2 linked regions of the Duganella dendranthematis genome follow. Each later gene encodes a partner of the first gene's protein in a complex. Links are inferred from orthologs where the notes say so. Each region holds a gene or a part of one and is shown in the gene's direction. Other genes may lie near its edges. The genes, in order: eno and HH213_RS04440.

What was found.
Region 2: the proteins of eno (region 1) and HH213_RS04440 are in contact, whole or in part, in a solved structure (PDB 2FYM), measured with the Escherichia coli proteins. The link is inferred for Duganella dendranthematis from one-to-one orthologs.

The regions. Positions count from the first base shown.
Region 1 is NZ_CP051684.1:773,500-787,338, reverse strand. What follows is about bases 1-2,861. They hold eno (phosphopyruvate hydratase), read left to right. Parts: upstream 1-719; coding sequence 720-2,003; downstream 2,004-2,861. Other genes in these bases: HH213_RS03700 (transporter substrate-binding domain-containing protein), read left to right, coding at 2,413-2,861; ftsB (cell division protein FtsB), read left to right, coding at 2,046-2,381; kdsA (3-deoxy-8-phosphooctulonate synthase), read left to right, coding at 1-593. In the rest of the region: more of HH213_RS03700, read left to right, coding at 2,862-3,204; HH213_RS03695 (VOC family protein), read left to right, coding at 3,208-3,588; HH213_RS03690 (L,D-transpeptidase family protein), read left to right, coding at 3,640-4,608; HH213_RS03685 (hypothetical protein), read left to right, coding at 4,676-5,065; HH213_RS03680 (glutathione S-transferase), read left to right, coding at 5,188-5,820; HH213_RS03675 (transporter substrate-binding domain-containing protein), read left to right, coding at 5,881-6,651; HH213_RS03670 (gamma carbonic anhydrase family protein), read left to right, coding at 6,663-7,193; HH213_RS03665 (hypothetical protein), read right to left, coding at 7,206-7,649; HH213_RS03660 (TonB-dependent hemoglobin/transferrin/lactoferrin family receptor), read left to right, coding at 7,829-10,105; HH213_RS03655 (hemin-degrading factor), read left to right, coding at 10,116-11,297; HH213_RS03650 (S41 family peptidase), read right to left, coding at 11,334-12,431; HH213_RS03645 (glycerophosphodiester phosphodiesterase), read right to left, coding at 12,618-13,820; HH213_RS03640 (TonB-dependent receptor), read right to left, coding at 13,820-13,839. UniProt on the Escherichia coli protein: Catalyzes the reversible conversion of 2-phosphoglycerate (2-PG) into phosphoenolpyruvate (PEP). It is essential for the degradation of carbohydrates via glycolysis.
Region 2 is NZ_CP051684.1:939,464-946,036, forward strand. The notes cover bases 1-3,643. They hold HH213_RS04440 (Rne/Rng family ribonuclease), read left to right. Parts: upstream 1-314; coding sequence 315-3,443; downstream 3,444-3,643. Other genes in these bases: moaA (GTP 3',8-cyclase MoaA), read left to right, coding at 3,610-3,643. In the rest of the region: more of moaA, read left to right, coding at 3,644-4,725; molybdopterin molybdotransferase MoeA, read left to right, coding at 4,733-6,573. UniProt on the Escherichia coli protein: Endoribonuclease that plays a central role in RNA processing and decay. Required for the maturation of 5S and 16S rRNAs and the majority of tRNAs. Also involved in the degradation of most mRNAs.

The DNA.
Region 1 (13,839 bases):
TGACCGACGTCCACTCGATCGAAGACATCGAAGTGGCCTCGAAAGTGGTGGACGTGCTGCAGACCCCGGCCTTCCTGTGCCGCCAGACCGACTTCATCGTCGCCTGCGCGCAGTCCGGCCTGCCGGTCAACATCAAGAAGGGCCAGTTCCTGGCCCCGCACGACATGAAGAACGTGATCGATAAGGCGCGCGCTGCCGCCAAGGAAGCCGGTCTGCCTGACGACAACTTCATGGCCTGCGAACGCGGCGCCTCGTTCGGCTACAACAACTTGGTGTCCGACATGCGCTCGCTGGCGATCATGCGCGAAACCGGCGCGCCGGTCGTGTTCGATGCGACCCACTCGGTGCAACTGCCGGGCGGCAACGGCACGTCCTCGGGCGGCATGCGCGAGATGGTGCCGGTGCTGTCGCGTGCGGCCGTGGCCGTGGGCGTCGATGGCCTGTTCATGGAAACCCATCCCAACCCTGCAGAAGCCCTGTCGGACGGCCCCAACGCCGTGCCGCTGGGCCGCATGAAGGACCTGCTGTCCGTTCTGATCGAACTGGACCGCGCTACCAAAAAAGCTGGCTTCCTGGAGAACAGCTTCAACTAAGCAGCCTGCCCGGTGTGGAAACTTTAACAATGTTCCCTGCACCGGGTACAATTCCCGTTATCCTTGACCTCGCAACGCGCGTAAAGACGCGGCGCGACTTCGTATCGCCTAACTTTGGAGAATGACATGAGTGCTATTGTTGATATTATCGGCCGTGAAGTAATCGATTCGCGCGGCAATCCAACCGTCGAATGCGACGTCCTGCTGGAATCGGGCGTGATGGGCCGCGCCGCGGTGCCGTCCGGCGCCTCGACCGGTTCGCGCGAAGCGATCGAACTGCGTGACGGCGATCCGAAGCGTTACTTCGGCAAGGGCGTCCTGAAAGCCTGCGAAAACATCAACACCGAAATCTCGGAAGCCATCATGGGCCTGGACGCCAATGAACAAGCCTTCCTGGACCGCACTCTGATCGACCTGGATGGTACGGAAAATAAGGCACGCCTGGGCGCCAACGCCATGCTGGCCGTGTCGATGGCCGTGGCCAAGGCTGCGGCGGAAGAAGCCGGCCTGCCGCTGTACCGCTACTTCGGCGGTTCGGGCGCGATGCAACTGCCAGTACCGATGATGAACGTGATCAACGGCGGCGCGCACGCCGACAACAACCTGGACATCCAGGAATTCATGATCATTCCAGTCGGCGCACCGTCGTTCAAGGAAGCCGTGCGTTACGGCGCGGAAGTGTTCCACACGCTGAAAAAGATTCTGCACAAGAAGGGCCTGAACACCAACGTCGGCGACGAAGGCGGCTTTGCGCCTTCGCTGGCCAACCACGAAGAAGCGATCAAGCTGATCATTGAAGCGATCGAGCAGGCCGGCTACGAGCCAGGCACCCAGATCGCCATCGGCCTGGACTGCGCGGCGTCGGAGTTCTACAAGGACGGCAAATACGAGCTGGCCGGCGAAGGCCTGTCGCTGACCGCCACCGAATTCACCAACCTGCTGGCGACCTGGTGCGACAAGTACCCGATCATCTCGATCGAAGACGCGATGCACGAAGGCGACTGGGACGGCTGGGCCATCCTGACCAAGGAACTAGGCAAGAAAGTCCAGCTGGTGGGCGACGACCTGTACGTCACCAACACCAAGATCCTGAAGGAAGGCATCTCGAAAGGCATCGCCAACTCGATCCTGATCAAGATCAACCAGATCGGCACCCTGACCGAAACCTTCGCCGCCATCGAAATGGCCAAGCGCGCCGGTTATACCGCCGTGATCTCGCACCGTTCGGGCGAAACCGAAGATTCGACCATCGCCGATATCGCGGTGGGCATGAACGCACTGCAAATCAAGACCGGCTCGATGTCGCGTTCGGACCGCATGGCGAAATACAACCAGCTGCTGCGCATTGAGGAAGATCTGGGCGATATCGCTTCCTACCCAGGCCGCGATGCGTTCTATAATCTGAAGTAATTAAGCAAGCGCGGCCGGAGCAAATCCGGCCGCATTCACCTCATGCGCCTGATTACGCTCGGACTGGCTTTCCTGCTGCTGTTGATCCAGTACCCGCTATGGCTGGGGAAGGGCGGCTGGCTGCGCGTCAAGGATTTCGAGATGCAGGTCGACGCGGCGCACAAGAAGAACGCCGAACTGCTGGCACGTAACGCCAAGCTCGACTCCGAAGTGCGAGACCTCAAGGACGGCACCGGCGCGGTCGAAGAGCGGGCCCGCTACGAGCTGAGCATGATCAAGCAGAACGAGATCTTCGTTCAGATCGTCGGCAAGGACCAGGCTGCGGCACTCGCCCCGCTGGCGCCCAAGCCGGCAGCATCCACTCCGCCTCATCCCTGATCTCATGACGCTGCGCGCTGGCATATCGTTGATGTTGCTTGCCGCCGTGGCTGCTACCGCTATCACTGTCGCGCCGCTGGTGCGGGCGGCTGATTGCATTCCCATTCGTGTCGGCTATCTGGACCAGAACCGTCCGCCTTACTGGCTGGGCGACGGCGATAAAGTGCCCGACCCGCCCGGCGCGGCGGTCGACCTGATTCTTGATGCCGTGCAGGGTTCCGGGTTTGGTCCCTGTATGCCGATCTGGGTGCGGCTGCCGGCGGCGCGCATCAAGGTGGCGCTGGCCGCTGGCGACATCGACCTGGCGCCGCTGGGCGAGATGAGTTTCTATCCGGCCGAAATCGCCATCCCGCGCGACAAGGCCGGCAATATCGATTTGAACCGCGCCCTGCACAACCAGGTGCTGGTCTTGGTGCGTAAGAGCGACAAGCTGCCGGCCAGCACCAACCCGATGCAATACTTCAAGGGCAAGACGCTGGGCATCCCGATGGGCAACAGCTACGCGCCCCGCCTGCGCGAATCCGGCCTGACGCTGGACGACGGCGCCCGCGACCTCGACCGCAATATCGAAAAACTGCGGCTGGGCCGGGTGGACGGCGTGGTGGTGGCGGCGGTGGCGCCGAAGCACCTCAAGCAGACGCTGGCCAAGTACAAGGGCGAGATCGTGCAGCTGCCGCAGCCGCTGCTCAACATCCGCCTGTGGCTGGCGTTCAACGACAGCTTTTACCACGCCCATCCGCAGCAGGCCGAAGCCCTGTGGACCTGGCTGGACACCAACCGCAGCCGCCTCGGCTACGTCATGCAACGCTACAAGAAGGATTAAGCCATGCAACACATCAGCGCGATCAGCTTGTTTGTGGAAGACCTGCCGGCAGCCAGGGCGTTTTATCTGGATGTGTTTGGCGTGCCGGTAGAGTACGAGGACGACAACTGCACCGTCGTCAAATTCGACAATGTGCTGATCAACCTGTTGCAGATTGCCCATGCGCCGCAGATCGTGGCGCCCGCCGCCGTGGCCCCGCGCGAGGCAGGGTCACGCTTCCAGCTCAGCATCTGGGTGGCGGATGTGCAAGCGGTCTACGAGCGCCTGCAACAGCGCGGCATTGCACTCAACGGTCCGCTGGATCGGCCATGGGGACTGCGCACCATCAACTTTATCGATCCCGCCGGCCACAGCTGGGAAGTCGGCCAGCAATTGGAACGCTGATCCTGCCTCCCGTCGGCTAGAATAAGCTCCCTGGTTTGATCCGAGTCTGGTTTGAGAGTCTTATTTTTTGTCGCCATGCTGGCGCTGTCCAGCGCAAACGCCGCCGAGCCGGCGCTGTCCGCAGCCGATACCCTGAATGTAGCGCAACGCGCCAAGCCGGTTGCTCCCAAGAGCGCCGGTCCGAATGTGCTACGCGCGCAGGTGCTGCTGGACCGCGCGCACTTTTCTCCCGGCGAGATGGATGCGGCCTACGGCAGCAATATGCATCAGGCGATACGCGGCTTCCAGAAACTGCATCAACTGCCGCTGACTGGCAATGTCGACCCCGCCACCTGGCAGGAACTGGAGCGCGATGACGCGCCGGTGCTGGCGGTCTACACGCTGACCGCGCAGGACGTCGCCGGTCCCTATGTGCCGGTGCCGTCCGACATGGCCGGCAAGGCCAAGTTGTCGGCGCTGGGTTACGCCAGCGTGGCCGAAGCGCTGGGCGAGCGCTTCCATTGCAGCCCGGAGCTGCTGCGCCGCCTCAATCCCGGCAAGAAGCTCAACAAGGCCGGCGAACAATTGCTGGTACCGAATGTCGCCATCATCAAGCCACTGCCGAAAGCCGCGTCGATCCTGGTCGACGCGAAAGAGGGCACGCTGACCCTGCTGGACGCCGGCGGCATGCCGTTCGCGCAGTTCCCGGCCAGCACCGGAAGCAAGCACGATCCTCTGCCGGAAGGCCGCTGGCAGGTGCGCGGCGTCGCCACCAATCCCGAATACCGCTACAACCCCAAACTGTTCTGGGATGCCAAGGCCGGCGACACCAAGGCCCGCATCGCGGCCGGCCCCAACAACCCGGTCGGACTGGCCTGGATCGACCTCAGCAAAGAGCACTACGGCATCCACGGCACGCCTGAGCCGGGCAATATCGGCAAGACCCAATCGCACGGCTGCATCCGCCTCACCAACTGGGACGTGATGCAAGTGGTACGCGCCGTCGCGCGCGGCGCCGCCGTATTGCTGCAAGCTTCGTGACAATCTAATAGTTTTCCGCACGGAAATCTCCTTATAATTTCGAAATAATTGTTATTGAGGAAAAACTGTGAGTTCGACTGATCAGAATAGCCCGATTGTTTCGACACTGGACCAGCGTTCCCCCACTTACGGCTGGAATGTCGCCAAGGCGCAGAAATGGCTATTGCTTGGCTTCGTCCTGGAGTTGGCGAGCATGGTGCCGCAGTTAGGCACCCCATTTTTTGTGGTCGGTGTGCTTTTATCGTACTGGGCTGTCTACAGCATGGGAGACGCTTTGCAGGCGCATCACGACGGCTTTTCGACAGGCGGCGGCAGTAAGTGGTTGTTCTTCCTGTGGATGCCCTATATCGGTTTCTTCACATTGCTGATTTTGAACCATAAAGCGACCAGCTTCCTGCGCGACGCAGGGTATTCTGTGGGTTTGTTCGGCGCGCGCCGTAAAAGGCCTGGCGTCTGAAGAAAGCACTGCGCATTCTTTTCCCCTTCAGCTAAACTGCGCATAACTTGCCACGGTCTGTCCCCTATGGGGGCAGGCCCTTGCGTAATGCATCTATTCAAATAGAAAAGTCTGGAGTGGTTATGAAACTGATCGGTATGCTGGATTCACCTTACGTCCGCCGCGTGGCGGTGTCCTTGCAGTTGCTGGGGCTGAAGTTCGAGCACCAGTCGCTGTCGGTGTTCAGCACCTTCGAGCAGTTTCGGCAGATTAATCCGGTGGTTAAGGCGCCAACGCTGGTCGATGAGGAAGGCAATGCGCTGATGGACTCCACGCTGATCCTGCAATATGCCGAATCCATCGCCCGCCCATCGGCGCGCCGCACGCCGTCGATGCCAACCGAATTGATGCGCTCGCAGCGGCTGCTGGGCCTGGCGCTGGCGGCTTGCGACAAGGCAGTGCAGCTCGTCTATGAACGGCAGTTGCGTCCAGCCGAGAAGCTGCACCAGCCGTGGGCTGACCGCGTCATCCTGCAACTGCGCGCCGCGCTGGACGTGCTGGAAGCCGAACAGCAGCAGCAACCATTGGAAGCCACCAGCGCCGCCATGCCGCCGCCCGGCGTGATGCAGGCGATCACCTGGCACTTCATCCAGCAGATGCTGCCGGATGTGGTGTCGGCCGCCGATTATCCGGCCCTGGCTGCGTATTCGCGTGAAGCTGAAGCGTTGCCGGAGTTCCGCGCCGCACCGCATGGCGACAGCACTTACCAAGGCTGACTTGCCACACGTATAATGACGTTTTCGTCACTAATATTGTCCTAGTTTATGCTGCGCGTCTTGCTCGTCTTTGCCTTACTGGCTTCCACCGGCGTCCAGGCCGCCTGTCCACCGGTACGCATCGGCTATATGGACCAGGACCGGCCGCCTTACTGGCTGGGCAAAGGCGCCGAGGTGCCGGACCCGCCAGGCGTGGCCGTCGATTACCTGCGCGCCGCTGCGGCCGCCGCGATTCCATGCCCGGTGCAGTTTGTGCGCCTGCCTGCCAACCGCCTGCGCATCGCGCTGCAAACCGGCGCCATCGACTATCTGCCGATCGAAGAGCGCGCCGAGCTGCCGACCGAGGTAATGCTGCCGCGTGACCGCAACGGCGCGCTGGACCGCAGCCGCGCGGTCCACACCAGCATCATCGTGCTGGTGCGCGCCGCCGACCAGCTGCCGGCCGACACCATCACGCCGCGCTATTTTCAGGGCCGCGTAATCGGCGTGCCGTACGGTGCACCGTACGCGGATACCCTGCGCGACGCCGGCATCAAGGTTGACGAGGGCGGCCGCGACCTGGAAAGCAATGTCGGCAAGCTCAAGCTCAAGCGCGTGGATGGCGTGGCGCTGACGGTCGGCGCAGTCAACGATATGGACCAGTCGATCGCCGAGCGTTACGGCAATGACGTGGTGCGCTTGCGCGTGCCGCTGTTCAGCGGCAATATCTGGCTGGCCACCAATCCGGCCTACTACACCGCGCACCGCGATCAGGTGGAAGCCGTCTGGACCTGGATGGCTACCCACCAGCAGGAGCTGAGCAGTATGATGGCGAAATACTCCCGCAAATAAGGATTTACCGCATGGCAGTCACTTCCTACCTGAACACCACGCCGCAGCTGGGCGAGGGCCTGTACCTGCATCCATCGGCGCAAGTGATTGGCGACGTCACCGTCGGCAAGGATTGCTCGATCTGGTGCAACACCGTGCTGCGTGGCGACGTCAACCGTATCGTCATCGGCAACTGCACCAATGTGCAGGATTTCGCCATGGGCCACGTGTCGCACAAGAATGACAAGAAGCCGAACGGCTCGCCGCTGATTATCGGCGACTATGTCACCATCGGCCACCAGGCCATGCTGCATGGCTGTACCATCGGCAATGAAGTGTTGATCGGCATGGCCGCCATCATCATGGACGATGTGGTGGTGCAGGATCAGGTGATGGTCGGCGCCGGCAGTCTGGTATCGCCGGGCAAGGTGCTGGAGAGCGGCCACTTGTACGTCGGCCGTCCGGCGGTGAAGGTGAGGGCGCTGACGCCGGAAGAAATCGCCTACATGAAGTATTCGGCCGAGCACTATGTGCGCGTGAAGAACAACTATCTGGCCGGCTGATTACAGACGCGCTTATAGCCGATAAGCCGCCAGCCACTGGCTGGCCGCCGCGCTGGCGGCCTTGCTGTCCGCAGCCGAGTGCATCGGAAAAAACACCGCCGCGCCTTTCAGCGCGCCACGGCCGGTCTGCACGCTGAGGCCACCCTCGGCGGCGTGCACTTCCAGGATTTCCGTCCATTTATAACGCGATACCTGGCCGTCCTGGCCGGTCATGTGTACGTAGCGCAGGCCGTCTTCATCGGCTGAAAAATATTCCACTTCCCGTTCCAGCGGCTGCGTATGCAGCAGCCAGCCGCACGCTAGCGTGCCGCCCAGGCTGATGGCCAGCGGCCAGATGGCAGTCAATGCCATTGCCATCAGCGCGCCGGCAAACGCGACCACCGCGCAGGCAGCTGGCGCCCAGCCTGGGTAGCTGGCGGCGGCCATATTGGGCGTGGTCAAAGAAAGACGTTCCATACATGGATTGTAGCGGATTTACCAAGATTGATTGCAATGGCACTTGTAAATGAGAATCATTATTGTTAGGATGTCTCCTTTGCCAGCAATCGTCCATCTTCCGAGAGCCAGCCGTTCAACTTCTCTCTTGGAAAACTATGATCGCTACCCCTACGGGCGCTCGGCATCGGGCCGCGCCATTGTCTCTTCACGTCCGCTCGGCCCTGCTGGTGATGCTGGGTGCCGCCATCCTGCCGGCGGTAGCGCAGGATGCGCCGGCCAAGTCCGCTTCCGAATTGTCGGAGATCCTGGTCAAGGCCAGGCGCGACGACGTTAATTCCACCAAAAACGGCAGCACTACCATGCTGACCTCGCGCCAGCTTGAGCAGAATAATGCCATCGACATGGCCAACATCGCCCGCTACTCGCCACTGGTGGCGGTACCGTCGGCGGCCAGCGGCGGCGGCAATATCTGGGATGGCGCCGGCAATACCGGCATCAACATCCGTGGCGTCGAAGGCAACCGCATCAGCCTGGAAGTGGACGGCATTTCGCTGCCGGATGCGGCCGCGCGGCCGGACGGCACCTCGAACAGCTCGTTCGGCATCGGTCGCGACTACTTCGATCCGGAGACTTTCCGCGAAGTGCGCATCGGTTCCGGCGCCAGCCCGACCGGCGGCGGTACGCCTGGCCTGGGCGGTTCGGTATCTTTCATTACCAAGGACCCGGAAGACTACCTTGACGGCACCCGCAAGGTTTATGGCGAATACAAGTTCGGCCACACCTCGGACCACGGCATGCGTCTGCACGCGGTGACCGGCGCCGCCGAAATTAGCCCGAGCCTGAAAGCTCTGATCGTGGTTGCGCACCGCACCGGCGACCAGTCGATGATCAACAGCACCGCGCCGTCGAATCCTGATGACTGGGATTCGACCGCCGTGTTGGCCAAACTGAACTGGACCATTGCCAAAGGCCAGAAACTGGGCTTCACCATCGACAGCTACAAGAACGAGCACAACCGCGAATTCGACAACAAGGTCGGCTCGTCATACCCGGATGGTGCGACGCAGAACTCCAACACCAAGCGTAACCGCTTCAGCGTCGAGCACCAGTGGACGCCGGTCGGCATCGCCCTGTTCGATACGCTGGACACCAAGCTGTTCACGCAAAAAGCCGAAGTGGTGGACCTGACCCACGCCGACTACATCACCGGCGCGCAGCCCTACGTGCGCGACATCAACACCGGCTACTTCAACGACAGCAAAGGCATCGCCGCCGACGCCACCAAGCAGCTGGCTCCCGGCAATCTGCTGAGCTACGGCGTCAGCTACGAGCAGCAGCAAACCCGTCGTCCATGGAGCGAAGACCGCGTGGTGGTCAAGACCGGCGTGCACCAGGTCACGCTGAAGAACCGCATGGTCGACATGGACACCGACAAATTCGTCGCCTATGTGCGCGACGAGATCGGCTTCACACTGGGCGGCAGGCAAGCCACGCTGACGCCGGGCCTGCGCGGCGAACAGCGCAAGCTGACGCCGAAGAATCTGCAAAGCTACATCGTCGCCGTGCCGAGCGCGGCCAAGGAAATCAAGGAGGAGACCGATTCCTTCCTGACGCCGTCGCTGAACCTGTCGGTGGAAGTGGCGCCGAACCTCAACGCATTTGCGCAGTATTCGCGCGGCACGCGCCTGCCGTCAGCGGCCGAGCGCACCGGCACCTACGACTCGTTCAGCTACACCGGCACCGGCAACGGCTACGCCGTGCTCGGCAATCCCAACCTGCAAAAAGAAACCAGCAACGCCTTTGAAGTGGGCCTGAAAGGCGCGCCGACGCCGGGCGTGGAATTCAGCGCTTCGGTGTTCGACACCCGCTACAGCAACTTCATCGAGTACGCCACGCAGGCGCCGGACCCGGTCAACTATCCGACCATCACCTTCGGCCTGTACCGTCCGGAGAACATCGGCAAGGCTAATATCTACGGCGTTGAATTCAGTTCCAACTTCCAGCTGGGCCAGTGGCTGCCGGCGATGAAAGGCTATAGCGTCAATCTCGCGGCCGGCGCCTCCAAAGGCACGTCGGAAAACACCACGACCGGCAAGCAAGCCGACCTGCCATCGGTGCAGCCGTACAAAGCCAACGCCACCTTCGCCTATGACGATCCGGCCCTGCGCGGCGGCGCGGCACTGACCGCCAGCACCGCGCGCGGCAAGCGCGCCGTCGGCGACGTGCTGACCGGCAGCACCACCACCTTGTTCGATGTGCCCGGCTACAGCGTGCTGGACCTGACGGCGTACTGGAACATCAACAAGCACGTCACCCTCAGCGGTGGCGTCTACAACCTGGGCGACAAGAAATACTGGGACTACGCCTCGTCGCGCAGCCTGCCGGCCGGCACCACGGCCGCCACGCTGGCCGATATCGAACGCCAGACTCGTCCAGGTCGCAACTATGCATTCAACCTCAAAGTGATTTACTAAGGAGCTCGCCATGAAACCCCACCATCGATTTGCCCTGGCGCTGACCGGCGCTTTGCTGATCTCGTCCGTGCCGGCGGTTGCAGCCAGTCTGGCCGAACGCTACGACGCGCTGCGCGCCGAACAGCCGAAGCTGGCGCTGCGCGACGCCGCCGCCAGGCTGAACGTCTCGGAAGCCGAGCTGCTGGCCACCACCGGCCTCGGCAAGACCGTCACGCGTTTGCAGGAAGGGGACAACGTGCCGCGCGAAATCATGCGTCGCGCGCTCGACCTCGGCACCGTGATGGCGCTGACGCGCAATGAAAATGGCGTCATCGAACGCACCGGCGTCGCCACGCGCCTGAAGCCGCAGGAAGAAATCGCCGGCCTCGACGCCGACAAGGAAAAGGAACGCGAAGCACGCCTGCGCAACATCGCTGGCGGCTATCTGGGCGGCGAGATCGATCTGCGCTTCACCTTTAAAAACTGGAAGTACGCGTTTGCCGTGGTACAGCCGGGCAAGGATGGCGCCGTCACGCGCAGCCTGCAATTCTTCGACCAGAGCGGCAACGCCGCGCACAAGCTGTACGTCAAGAGCGAAGCAGGCGTGGCGGTGTTCGACAAGATCGTGGCCGACTTCCGCAATCCGGTGCAAAGCGCCGACCTGAAAGTGGCGGCGGCGCCGCTCAAGCCGGCCTCCAAGCCGGACAGTGCGATCGACGTCAAGGAGTACCAGCTGGCGTGGAATGAACTGAACGATGTGCACCAGTTCAACCGCCTGGTGACCGAGTTCGGCATGTCGCGCGAACAGGCGCTGCGCCTGGGACCGGTGGACAAGGTGCAGCCGATCACGCCGCAGGCAGTGCGTCAGTTGCTGGAAGAGTCGGCCAAGCAGAAGCTGGACATCATGGCCTTCCTCGGCAATGACGCCACGATCCAGATCTACAGCGGCAAGATCGTCAAGGTGCAGGAAGCCGGCGGCTTCTTCAACGTGCTCGACCCGGAGTTCAATTTGCACCTGCGCGACAGCGCCTTCCACAGCGGCTACGTGATCAAGCGCGCCGGCGTGACGTCGGTGGAATTCTTCGATAAGAATGGCGACCTGGTGGTCAGCTTCTTCGGCGTCCGTGAGCGCAACAAGCCGCAGCCGCAAAGCTGGGTCGATATGACCGCGGCGCTGCCGAAAGCCGACGCTACGCGACAGGCCAACCGTTAAAGTCAACAGGCCGGAAGAGACTCCGGCCTTTTTGATTTACAAAGCGGCTTCCAATTCGGCGAGCTGTTTCTCTAGGGTAGATCGCTCTTGGGGATTTTTAATTGTTGGCAATACCTGACGCAGGGCCAGCACATTTGCTTTGGTCAGGGCCTTGTCCGCAGCGGTGGCAACGTCGGGTTTTACGCCATTACCTTCCCAATCGGCTTTGGTGATCGGGTTGATGGAGCGTCCGATTGGGATGACGGCGACCAGGTTAGGATCGATGCGGAACGGCTGGATCGGATGCGCACCGCCGCCGCTGGTTTCACCCACTACCGTAATGCGCTTGATGGCCTGCAGGTTGTAAGTAAAATCTTCCGCTGCGGAGAAGGTGTTGCCGCTGGTGAGCACGTAGACCGGCTTGTCCGCGCCGAAGCGCGCGCCCGGAACGGCGGGATCGCTCCAGAAGGAATTGGTTTCATTATCCGCCCGGTAGTAGATGTCCGACAGATGGATTTTCTGATCGCCCAGCAGGTAGCTGGCCACGTGCGCCACCATGTTCGGGTCGCCGCCGCCATTCTCGCGCAGGTCGATGATCATCGCGTCGCCATTGGCTGCCAGGTTCATGGCGGCCGTCGCGGCTGCCTTGCCGAGATTCGCTTCAAAGAACGCGTCGAACTTGATGTACATGATATTGCCCGGCAGGCGCTCCACCTTTTCAAATCCGAAATTGATGTGTTTGCCCACTTCGGTCATACGCTGTCGCATGTCATCCGGCATGCCTTGCTTGGCAGTGGGGCGAGGCATATCAGGCCGTGCATTGGGGACGTAGCGGATGCTCAGGTGTTTGTCCGGGTTGGCGGCCTGGATATCGGACGTCAGCATTTTTGCGAACTCCTCATCCGTCGCAATCTTCTCGTAGTCACCCTTGCGCAAATGGTCGCGAACGGCGGCGGCCATCTTGTCGCCTGCGTCAGCGTAAATGTATTTGGCGGACAGGCGTTGGGCCAGCAGATCGACGGCGCCGGCCTTGTCGGCGGCGCTCAACGGCTGCGACGATGGCGCCGCTGCGGCAGGCCCCGGTGCTTGTGCGTGCGCGGTAGTGAGGGTGACGGCGCAGAGGGTCATGACTGCTGCGGGAAGGAATTTACGCATAGGCTTCAGCTCCATAAGTATGAATAATTTATCAGGATGCAATCGGGAGTGATCGTGCTGGAAGCTTAACTGTTGACTTGTTTATAAGCTGGCGCATGCGACGAACAGGCATATACGCGGCATAAAACAGATGTGGGAGGAGTGAACAGGCTTGGGGGCAGTTCTTCGGAACTGACCCCGGGTTGTTTAGCCGAGGGCGGCGCGGCCTAGGGCGGGGTCGTCGGTGAAGAAGCCGTCGATGCCGGTGGCGATGTAGCGTTTGATTTCGGCGATGGAGCCGGCTTCGTTGCGGACGGCGTCGCCGGCGCTGTTGCGGAAGTCGGCGGCCAGGAAGTGGTTCTCCGGACGGAAGGTCCATGGCTCCACCCGCAGGCCGGCTTTGTGCGCATCTTCCACCAGCGACGATGGCGCATCCAGCGAACCGTCTTTTTTCAACGGGATGATGCTGCGCGTCGGCGGCGCTACCACGTCGGCGTACTGGGCGATGTCGCGCAGGCCGGCTGGCGTGCACATTTGTGCGAAGGTCAGCGTGCCGCCGGCGGCTGCCACGTCCATCGGCCGCACGTTCTCGCCGATCACCAGCTGCATCAGGCGCAGGTTGGCACGGCGGCCCAGCTTGCCGCGCAGGTATTTCAGGTTGGCCACTTCAAACGACTGGATCTCGATGGGATTGCGGCGCGTGTAGTCGTGCGCCGCGATGATCGCCAGGAAGCGGTCTTCCAGCGGCAGGCCGACGCTGGCGAAGTAGGTCGAGTGTTTCAGCTCCGGCACGATGCCGACGATGCGGCCGCGCGCTGCCGACTCGGCCGCGACGAAGTCGATGATTTCTTCGAACGTCGCCACCTGGAACATGCCGTTGTACTGCGCGCTGCCCGGACGGTATTGCGGAATCCGCTCCACCGCGCGCAGCGTTTTCAGTTCGGCCAGCGTGAAGTCGTCGACGAACCAGCCTTCGTGGGTTTCGCCGTCGATGGTTTTGCGGGTCTTGCGGCTGGCAAATTCCGGACGGCTGCTGACGTCGGTGGTCTCGCTCAGGAAGGCTTCGTGACGCGCCACCAGCACGCCATCCCTGGTGCTGACCAGGTCCGGCTCGACATAGTCGGCGCCGTCGGCAATCGCTTTGGCGTACGAGGCCAGCGTATGCTCGGGACGCAGCGCACTGGCGCCACGATGGCCGAAGATCAGCGGACGCGGCTGCACCACGCCGACCGGACCGACACCCGGCATGCCGGACAGGTCCGGCGTGGCGAACGCACCCGGCGTCAGCATACTGGCCGCGTGCGACAGGCCCGGCAGCAGCAGGGCGGCGCCGGCCGCGCCGGTCGCCACTGCCGCGGTCTGGATGAAGCCGCGACGAGACAGGCGCTTAGGCAAATAAAGTGTGGTCATCAGAAGTCCGCCATCAAAG
Region 2 (6,573 bases), 150 kb from region 1 along the record:
CTGGAAACCAGCCTGGTTACCGAAGTTGCATTATTTGTAGTAGCAAGCATGGTCGAGATCTGGTCATTTAGACGCTGCTCTCCGTCTGTTCTTTTCTGCCGTCCGTTGGGGCCGCATGGAGAACTACAGATGAAGCGAGCACTCGGCATGTCGATCAGCCTCATGCGCCCAGTTGCGGCCGTTTCGTGCAGCCGCACAGGATGGGCATAACCCACCGCAATCACTCCTATTCTCGCGTATATCCCTGTAGCTTGCTGGACCGGACTAAGAAACCGGACAGCATAGATGGCCCGAGGGTCGCGGAGTTAATAAAAATGAAACGCATGTTATTTAACGCTACGCAGCAAGAAGAGCTGCGCGTAGCGATTGTCGACGGTCAGAAGCTGATCGATATCGACATCGAAACCGCCGGACGCGAACAGCGCAAGTCCAACATCTACAAAGGCGTGATCACCCGTATCGAACCGTCGCTGGAAGCGTGCTTCGTCAGCTACGGCGAAGACCGCCACGGTTTCCTGCCCTTCAAGGAAGTCGCCCGCACCTACTTCAAGGAAGGCGTCGATGTCCGTAACGCCTCGATCAAGGATGCGCTGCGCGAAGGCCAGGAAATCATGGTTCAGGTCGAAAAAGAAGAACGCGGCAACAAGGGCGCCGCCCTGACCTCGTTCGTCTCGCTGGCCGGCCGCTACCTGGTGCTGATGCCGAACAACCCGCGTGGTGGTGGCGTATCGCGCCGCGTCGAAGGGGAAGAGCGTCAGGAACTGCGCGAAACCATGGACAAGCTGGACCTGCCGCCAGGCATGTCGGTGATTGCCCGCACCGCCGGCATCGGCCGCAACGTCGATGAACTGCAGTGGGACTTGAACTACCTGATGCAACTGTGGCGCGCCATCGAAGGCGCTGGCAAATCGGCCTCGGGCGCGTTCCTGATCTACCAGGAATCGTCGCTGGTGATCCGCGCCATCCGCGACTACTTCCAGCCGGACATCGGCGAGATCCTGATCGACACCGACGAGATCTACGAGCAAGCCCATCAGTTCATGAGCCACGTGATGCCCGACATGGTGCACCGTGTAAAACGCTACAGCGACGACGTGCCGCTGTTCTCGCGTTTCCAGATTGAACACCAGATCGAAACCGCCTACAGCCGCACCGTGCCGCTGCCATCGGGCGGCGCCATCGTCATCGACCACACCGAAGCCCTGGTCTCGGTCGACGTCAACTCGGCCCGCGCCACCCGCGGTTCCGACATCGAAACCACCGCCTTCCACACCAACTGCGAAGCTGCTGAAGAAGTGGCCCGCCAGCTGCGCCTGCGCGACTTGGGCGGCCTGATCGTGATCGACTTCATCGACATGGAAGTGGCCAAGAACCAGCGCGAAGTGGAACAGCGCCTGAAAGATGCGCTGCACCACGACCGTGCCCGCGTCCAGATGGGCAAGATTTCCCGCTTCGGCCTGATGGAACTGTCGCGCCAGCGCCTGCGTCCGTCGCTGTCGGAAGGTTCGCACGTTGCCTGCCCACGCTGCTCGGGCACCGGCCACATCCGCGATACCGAATCGTCGGCGCTGCAAGTCCTGCGCATCATCCAAGAAGAAGCGATGAAGGAAAACTCGGCCACCATCCACGTGCAAGTGCCCGTGGACGTCGCCGCTTTCCTGCTGAACGAAAAACGCAGCGAAGTGCTGAAGATCGAGACGCGTCACCGCATCAACGTCATCCTGGTGCCGAACAAGCACCTGGAAACCCCGCACTACAAGCTGGAGCGCATCAAGCACGACGATCCGCGCCTGGAAGACAGCGCCGCCAGCTACTCGCTGGCCGAGACCGCCGAAACCGACATGGCCTACAGCAAGCGCCAGAAGGAAGAAGCCAAGCCGCGCCAGGAAGCCATGGTCAAGACCATCACTCCTGATCAACCGGCGCCGCTGGTCGAGCGCAAGCCGACCGAAACCGTGATCAAGCCAGCACCGGCGCCAGCGCCGACGCCGGCCCCGCAAGGTTTCTTCGCCAAGCTGATCAGCTTCTTCACCGGCGCGCCAGCCGCTCCGGCCCTGCCGCAGCAGCCGACCATCGTGGTCAAGGCGCCAGCCGGCGCCGACCGTGGCGACCGCAACGCCCGTGGCCCACGCGGCCGCAACCGCAACGGCAAAACCGGCCGTCCTGAGCGTGAAGAGAAAGAACCAGGCGCAGCCCGCGCCGGCGCCGGCCAGGAAGAAGGCAAGGCAGCCGACGCCAACGGCCGTCCACCACGTCAGCCACGTCCACCCCGCGAACCGCGTGAAGGCCGCGAGCCACGTGAAGCGGGCGCCGAAGGCCAGGGCCGTGAACGCGCTGAGCGTGCAGAACGTCCGGAACGCGCAGAACGTCCTGAGCGCGCCGAGCGTGCGGAACGTGGCGAGCGTCCACCACGCCAGCCACGCGAACCGCGCGGCGACAAGGCGCCAGTAGAAGCCAAAGTGGAAGAACTGGCACTGAACGCCGGTGTTCCAGCGACCGGTCCAGTGGCCGACGCCGCCAGCATCCTGAAAACCGCACCGAACGCCGGTCCGGAAGGCGATGAAAACGACGTCGCAGGCGAAGGCGATGAGCCACGCCGTCGTCGTCGTCGTGGCGGCCGTAACCGTAACCGTCGTGAGCGCGAAGGCGCTGAAGGCGTGGATGGCGTAGAAGGTCAGGAAGGCGAAGCGGGCGAACAGGCAGAACTGAGCTTCACGCCAGTCGCGGAAACCGCCGCTGTGGCCGTCACCGCTGTCGCCGTGACGGAAGTCGTCACCGAGGCTGTGGCTGTTGCCGCTCCGGCGGTTGAAGCTGCCCCAGTTGTTGACGCTGCCCCAGTTGTTGACGCTGCCCCAGTCGTGGAAGCTGCACCTGCCGCGCCAGTAGCAGAAGCCGCTCCGGTAGTGGTCGAGGCGCCAGCCCCGGCACCAGTCGAAGCCGCGCCAGTCGCCGTTGTGGCGGAAGCAATTGTTCCGCCAGCACCGGTAGTTGAAGTGGCAGCCGAAACCATCGCCGCACCGGCCGTGGTAGAAGAAGCCGCGCCAGTCGCCGTCGCCGCGCCAGTGATGGAAGCAGCACCGGCCCCAGCGCCTGTAGCAGAAGCGCCAGTCGCCGCACCAGTGGTGCTCGAAGCAACGCCAGTAGCAGTAGAAGTTGCACCGGTGGTTGCAGAACCAGTGGCCGCACCAGCGCCAGCACCGGTCGTTGCCGCGCCTGCTCCTGCTCCAGCACCAGCCCCTGCGCCAGCCCCATCGGCGACAATCGACCTGCAAGCAGTGCTCGGCTCCGCCGGCCTGACGCTGGCAGCCACCGATCCGGCAAAACTGCGTGCAGCACAGGAAGCTGCTGCGCAAGTCGCGCCGCCGGTCCGCGTGCCGCGTGAACGCAAGCCAGTACAGCAGCAAGTTGACGAGCCATTGATCCAGGTCGATACTCGCCGCTAATCTGCTCCGGTAAAGAAAAAAACGGGAAGCTTCGGCTTCCCTTTTTTCTTGGCAACCTGCTTCTCACCTCTGGGTAGTACGTCAACTGGCCGCTCGTGGTATCGTACCCGGTTGGTACGTACGAGGGTGCGCGCCGTTTTTCAAAAACAGCAAGATTGCATGACCCATGGCAGAAAAAATCATCATGATGACCGAGCAGCGCGGCGATACGCCGGTCATCCCCACCACGCTGGAAGCGCCTACCGGTCTGCTGAGCGATCGCCTGGCGCGGCCGCTGCATGACCTGCGCATCTCGGTCACCGACCGCTGCAACTTCCGCTGCGTGTACTGCATGCCGAAGGCGGTGTTCGACAATAACTACCAATACCTGCCGCATACCTCGCTGCTGTCGTTTGAAGAGATCACCCGCATCGCGCGCCTGTTCGTCGCACACGGCGTGGAAAAGCTGCGCCTGACCGGCGGCGAGCCACTGCTGCGCAAGAACGTCGAACGCCTGATCGGCATGCTGGCCGAACTGAAAACCGTCAGCGGCAAGCCGCTCGACCTGACGCTGACCACCAATGCCTCTCTGCTGGCGCGCAAGGCGCAGTCGCTCAAGGACGCCGGCCTGCAACGCGTGACGGTGTCGCTCGATGCGCTCGACAACGACACCTTCCGCCGCATGAACGATGTCGATTTTTCGGTGGACGATGTGCTGAAGGGGATCGACGTCGCGCACCAGGTCGGCCTCGGCCCAATCAAGATCAACATGGTGGTCAAGGGCGGCATGAACGACCAGGAGATCGTGCCAATGGCGCGCCATTTCCGTGGTTCGCCCTACATCCTGCGCTTTATCGAATACATGGACGTCGGCGCTTCCAACGGCTGGAAGATGGATGAGGTAGTCCCGTCGGCGGAAGTGGTGCGCCGCATCAGCGCCGCCATGCCGCTGGAGCCCATCGCCGCCAACTACACCGGAGAGACGGCGTCGCGCTGGCGTTATACCGACGGCGGCGGTGAAATCGGCGTGATTTCCAGCGTCTCCCAGGCTTTTTGCGCCGACTGCTCTCGCGCGCGACTGTCAACTGAGGGTAAACTGTACACCTGTCTGTTCGCCACCAGCGGCCACGATCTGCGCGCGCTGCTGCGCGAAGGCCGCAGCGATGCCGAAATCAGCACCGCGCTGGCGCATCTGTGGCGCGCGCGCGGCGACCGCTATTCGGAGCTGCGCACCAGTCAGACCGAGGAGCTGAAGCGCGAGCGCAGCGCCAATAAAGTGGAAATGTCATATATCGGGGGATAGTTTGTCTTTGAAGAGCAAGGTCACGGGACTGGTACTGGCGGGCGGTCGCGGCACACGCATGGGCCGTGTGGACAAGGGCTTGCAGCCGTTTCGCGAATCGACGCTGGTAGCGCATGTGCTGGCGCGTCTGTCGCCGCAAGTGGCGTCGGTGGCGATCAACGCCAACCGTAATTTGCCGCAGTATCAGGTGGTGGCTGGCGCATCGCCGGTGCTGCCGGACTTCCTCGAAGGGTTTGCCGGGCCGCTGGCGGGCTTGCAGATTGGCTTGCAGTTCTGCCCGACCGAGTTGCTGCTGACGACGCCGTGCGATTCGCCGTTCTTCCCGCTCGATTTGGCCGAGCGCCTGCACGCGGCGATGGCGGTCCAGGATGCCGACCTGGCGATGGCGGTGACCATGGAGCGCGACCCTGAGCAGCCGGACGCCGCGCCGTACCGCCAGCCACACCCCGTCTTCAGCTTGATCAAGGCCAGCGTGCTGCCGCAGCTGGACGCGTATCTGGAAACCGGCGGGCGCCGCATGGAAGGCTTCTTCAAATCCCTGCGCGTGGCCGAAGTGCTGTTCGACGACAGCGCCGCCTTCGGCAACATCAACACCCTCGAAGACCTGCACCGCGCCGAACGCGCCACGCCAGCCGTGCAGACGGCCGCCACACCGGCGCCGAGTGCCGACGCCGCGTCCGGCCTGGCGCCAGCGCCGTCCGCCGACCCCGCCGCCGGTTTCGAGCCGGCTGCGACCAGCGCGCCCGCCGCCCGCCCGGCAGACAACGATCCGGCCGCGCTGCCGGTCGATGAAGCGCAGCGCCTGATCTGCGACCGCATCACCGCCGTCGAGGCCACCGAAACCCTCCCTCTGCTCAACGCCTTGGACCGCGTGCTCGCCGTCGACATCATCTCGCCGATCAACGTCCCCGCCTACGACAACTCGGCCATGGACGGCTACGCCCTGCGCGGCGCCGACCTGCCCGCCGACGGCGCCGCCGCGGTCACCTTCAAGAACATCGGCATCGCCTACGCCGGCCACCCGTTCACGCAAGCGCCGCAGCAAAACGAATGCATCCGCATCATGACCGGCGCCGCCATCCCGCCCGGCTGCGACAGCGTGCTGCCGCAAGAACTGACCGCCGCGATTGACGGCGAAAACGTCACCATCGCCGCCAACGTCATCCGCGCCGGCGCAAACCTGCGCCGCGCCGGCGAAGACCTGCCACAAGGCGGCATCGCCATCGCCGCCGGCAAACTGCTGCGTCCTGCGGACCTCGGCCTGATCGCCTCACTCGGCATCCCCAACGTGACAGTGCGCCGCAAACTGCGCGTCGCCTTCTTCTCCACCGGCGACGAACTGCGCTCCATCGGCGAACAACTGGAAGCCGGCTGCGTCTACGACAGCAACCGCTACACCCTGTTCGGCATGCTGCAACGGCTCGGCTGCGACATCATCGACATGGGCGTGGTGCGCGACGACCCGCAAGCACTGGAAGCCGCGCTGCGCCAGGCCGCCAAAACCACCGACGCCATCATCACCTCCGGCGGCGTCTCCGAAGGCGCGGCCGACTACACGCGCGACATCATGGCGCTGCTGGGCGACGTCGCTTTCTGGAAGCTGGCCATGCGTCCCGGCCGTCCGCTCGCTTTCGGCAAAGTCCAAACGGAGCAAGACAGCGCCTGGCTGTTTGGCCTGCCCGGCAACCCGGTGGCCGTCATGGTCTCGTTCTACCTGTTCGCCCGCCCCGCCCTGCTGCGCATGATGGGCGCCGACAGCAAACTGCAGACCATGCAGGCGCACGCGGCGGAGAACATTCGCAAGCGTCCCGGCCGCACCGAATACCAGCGCGGCATCGTCAGCACCGC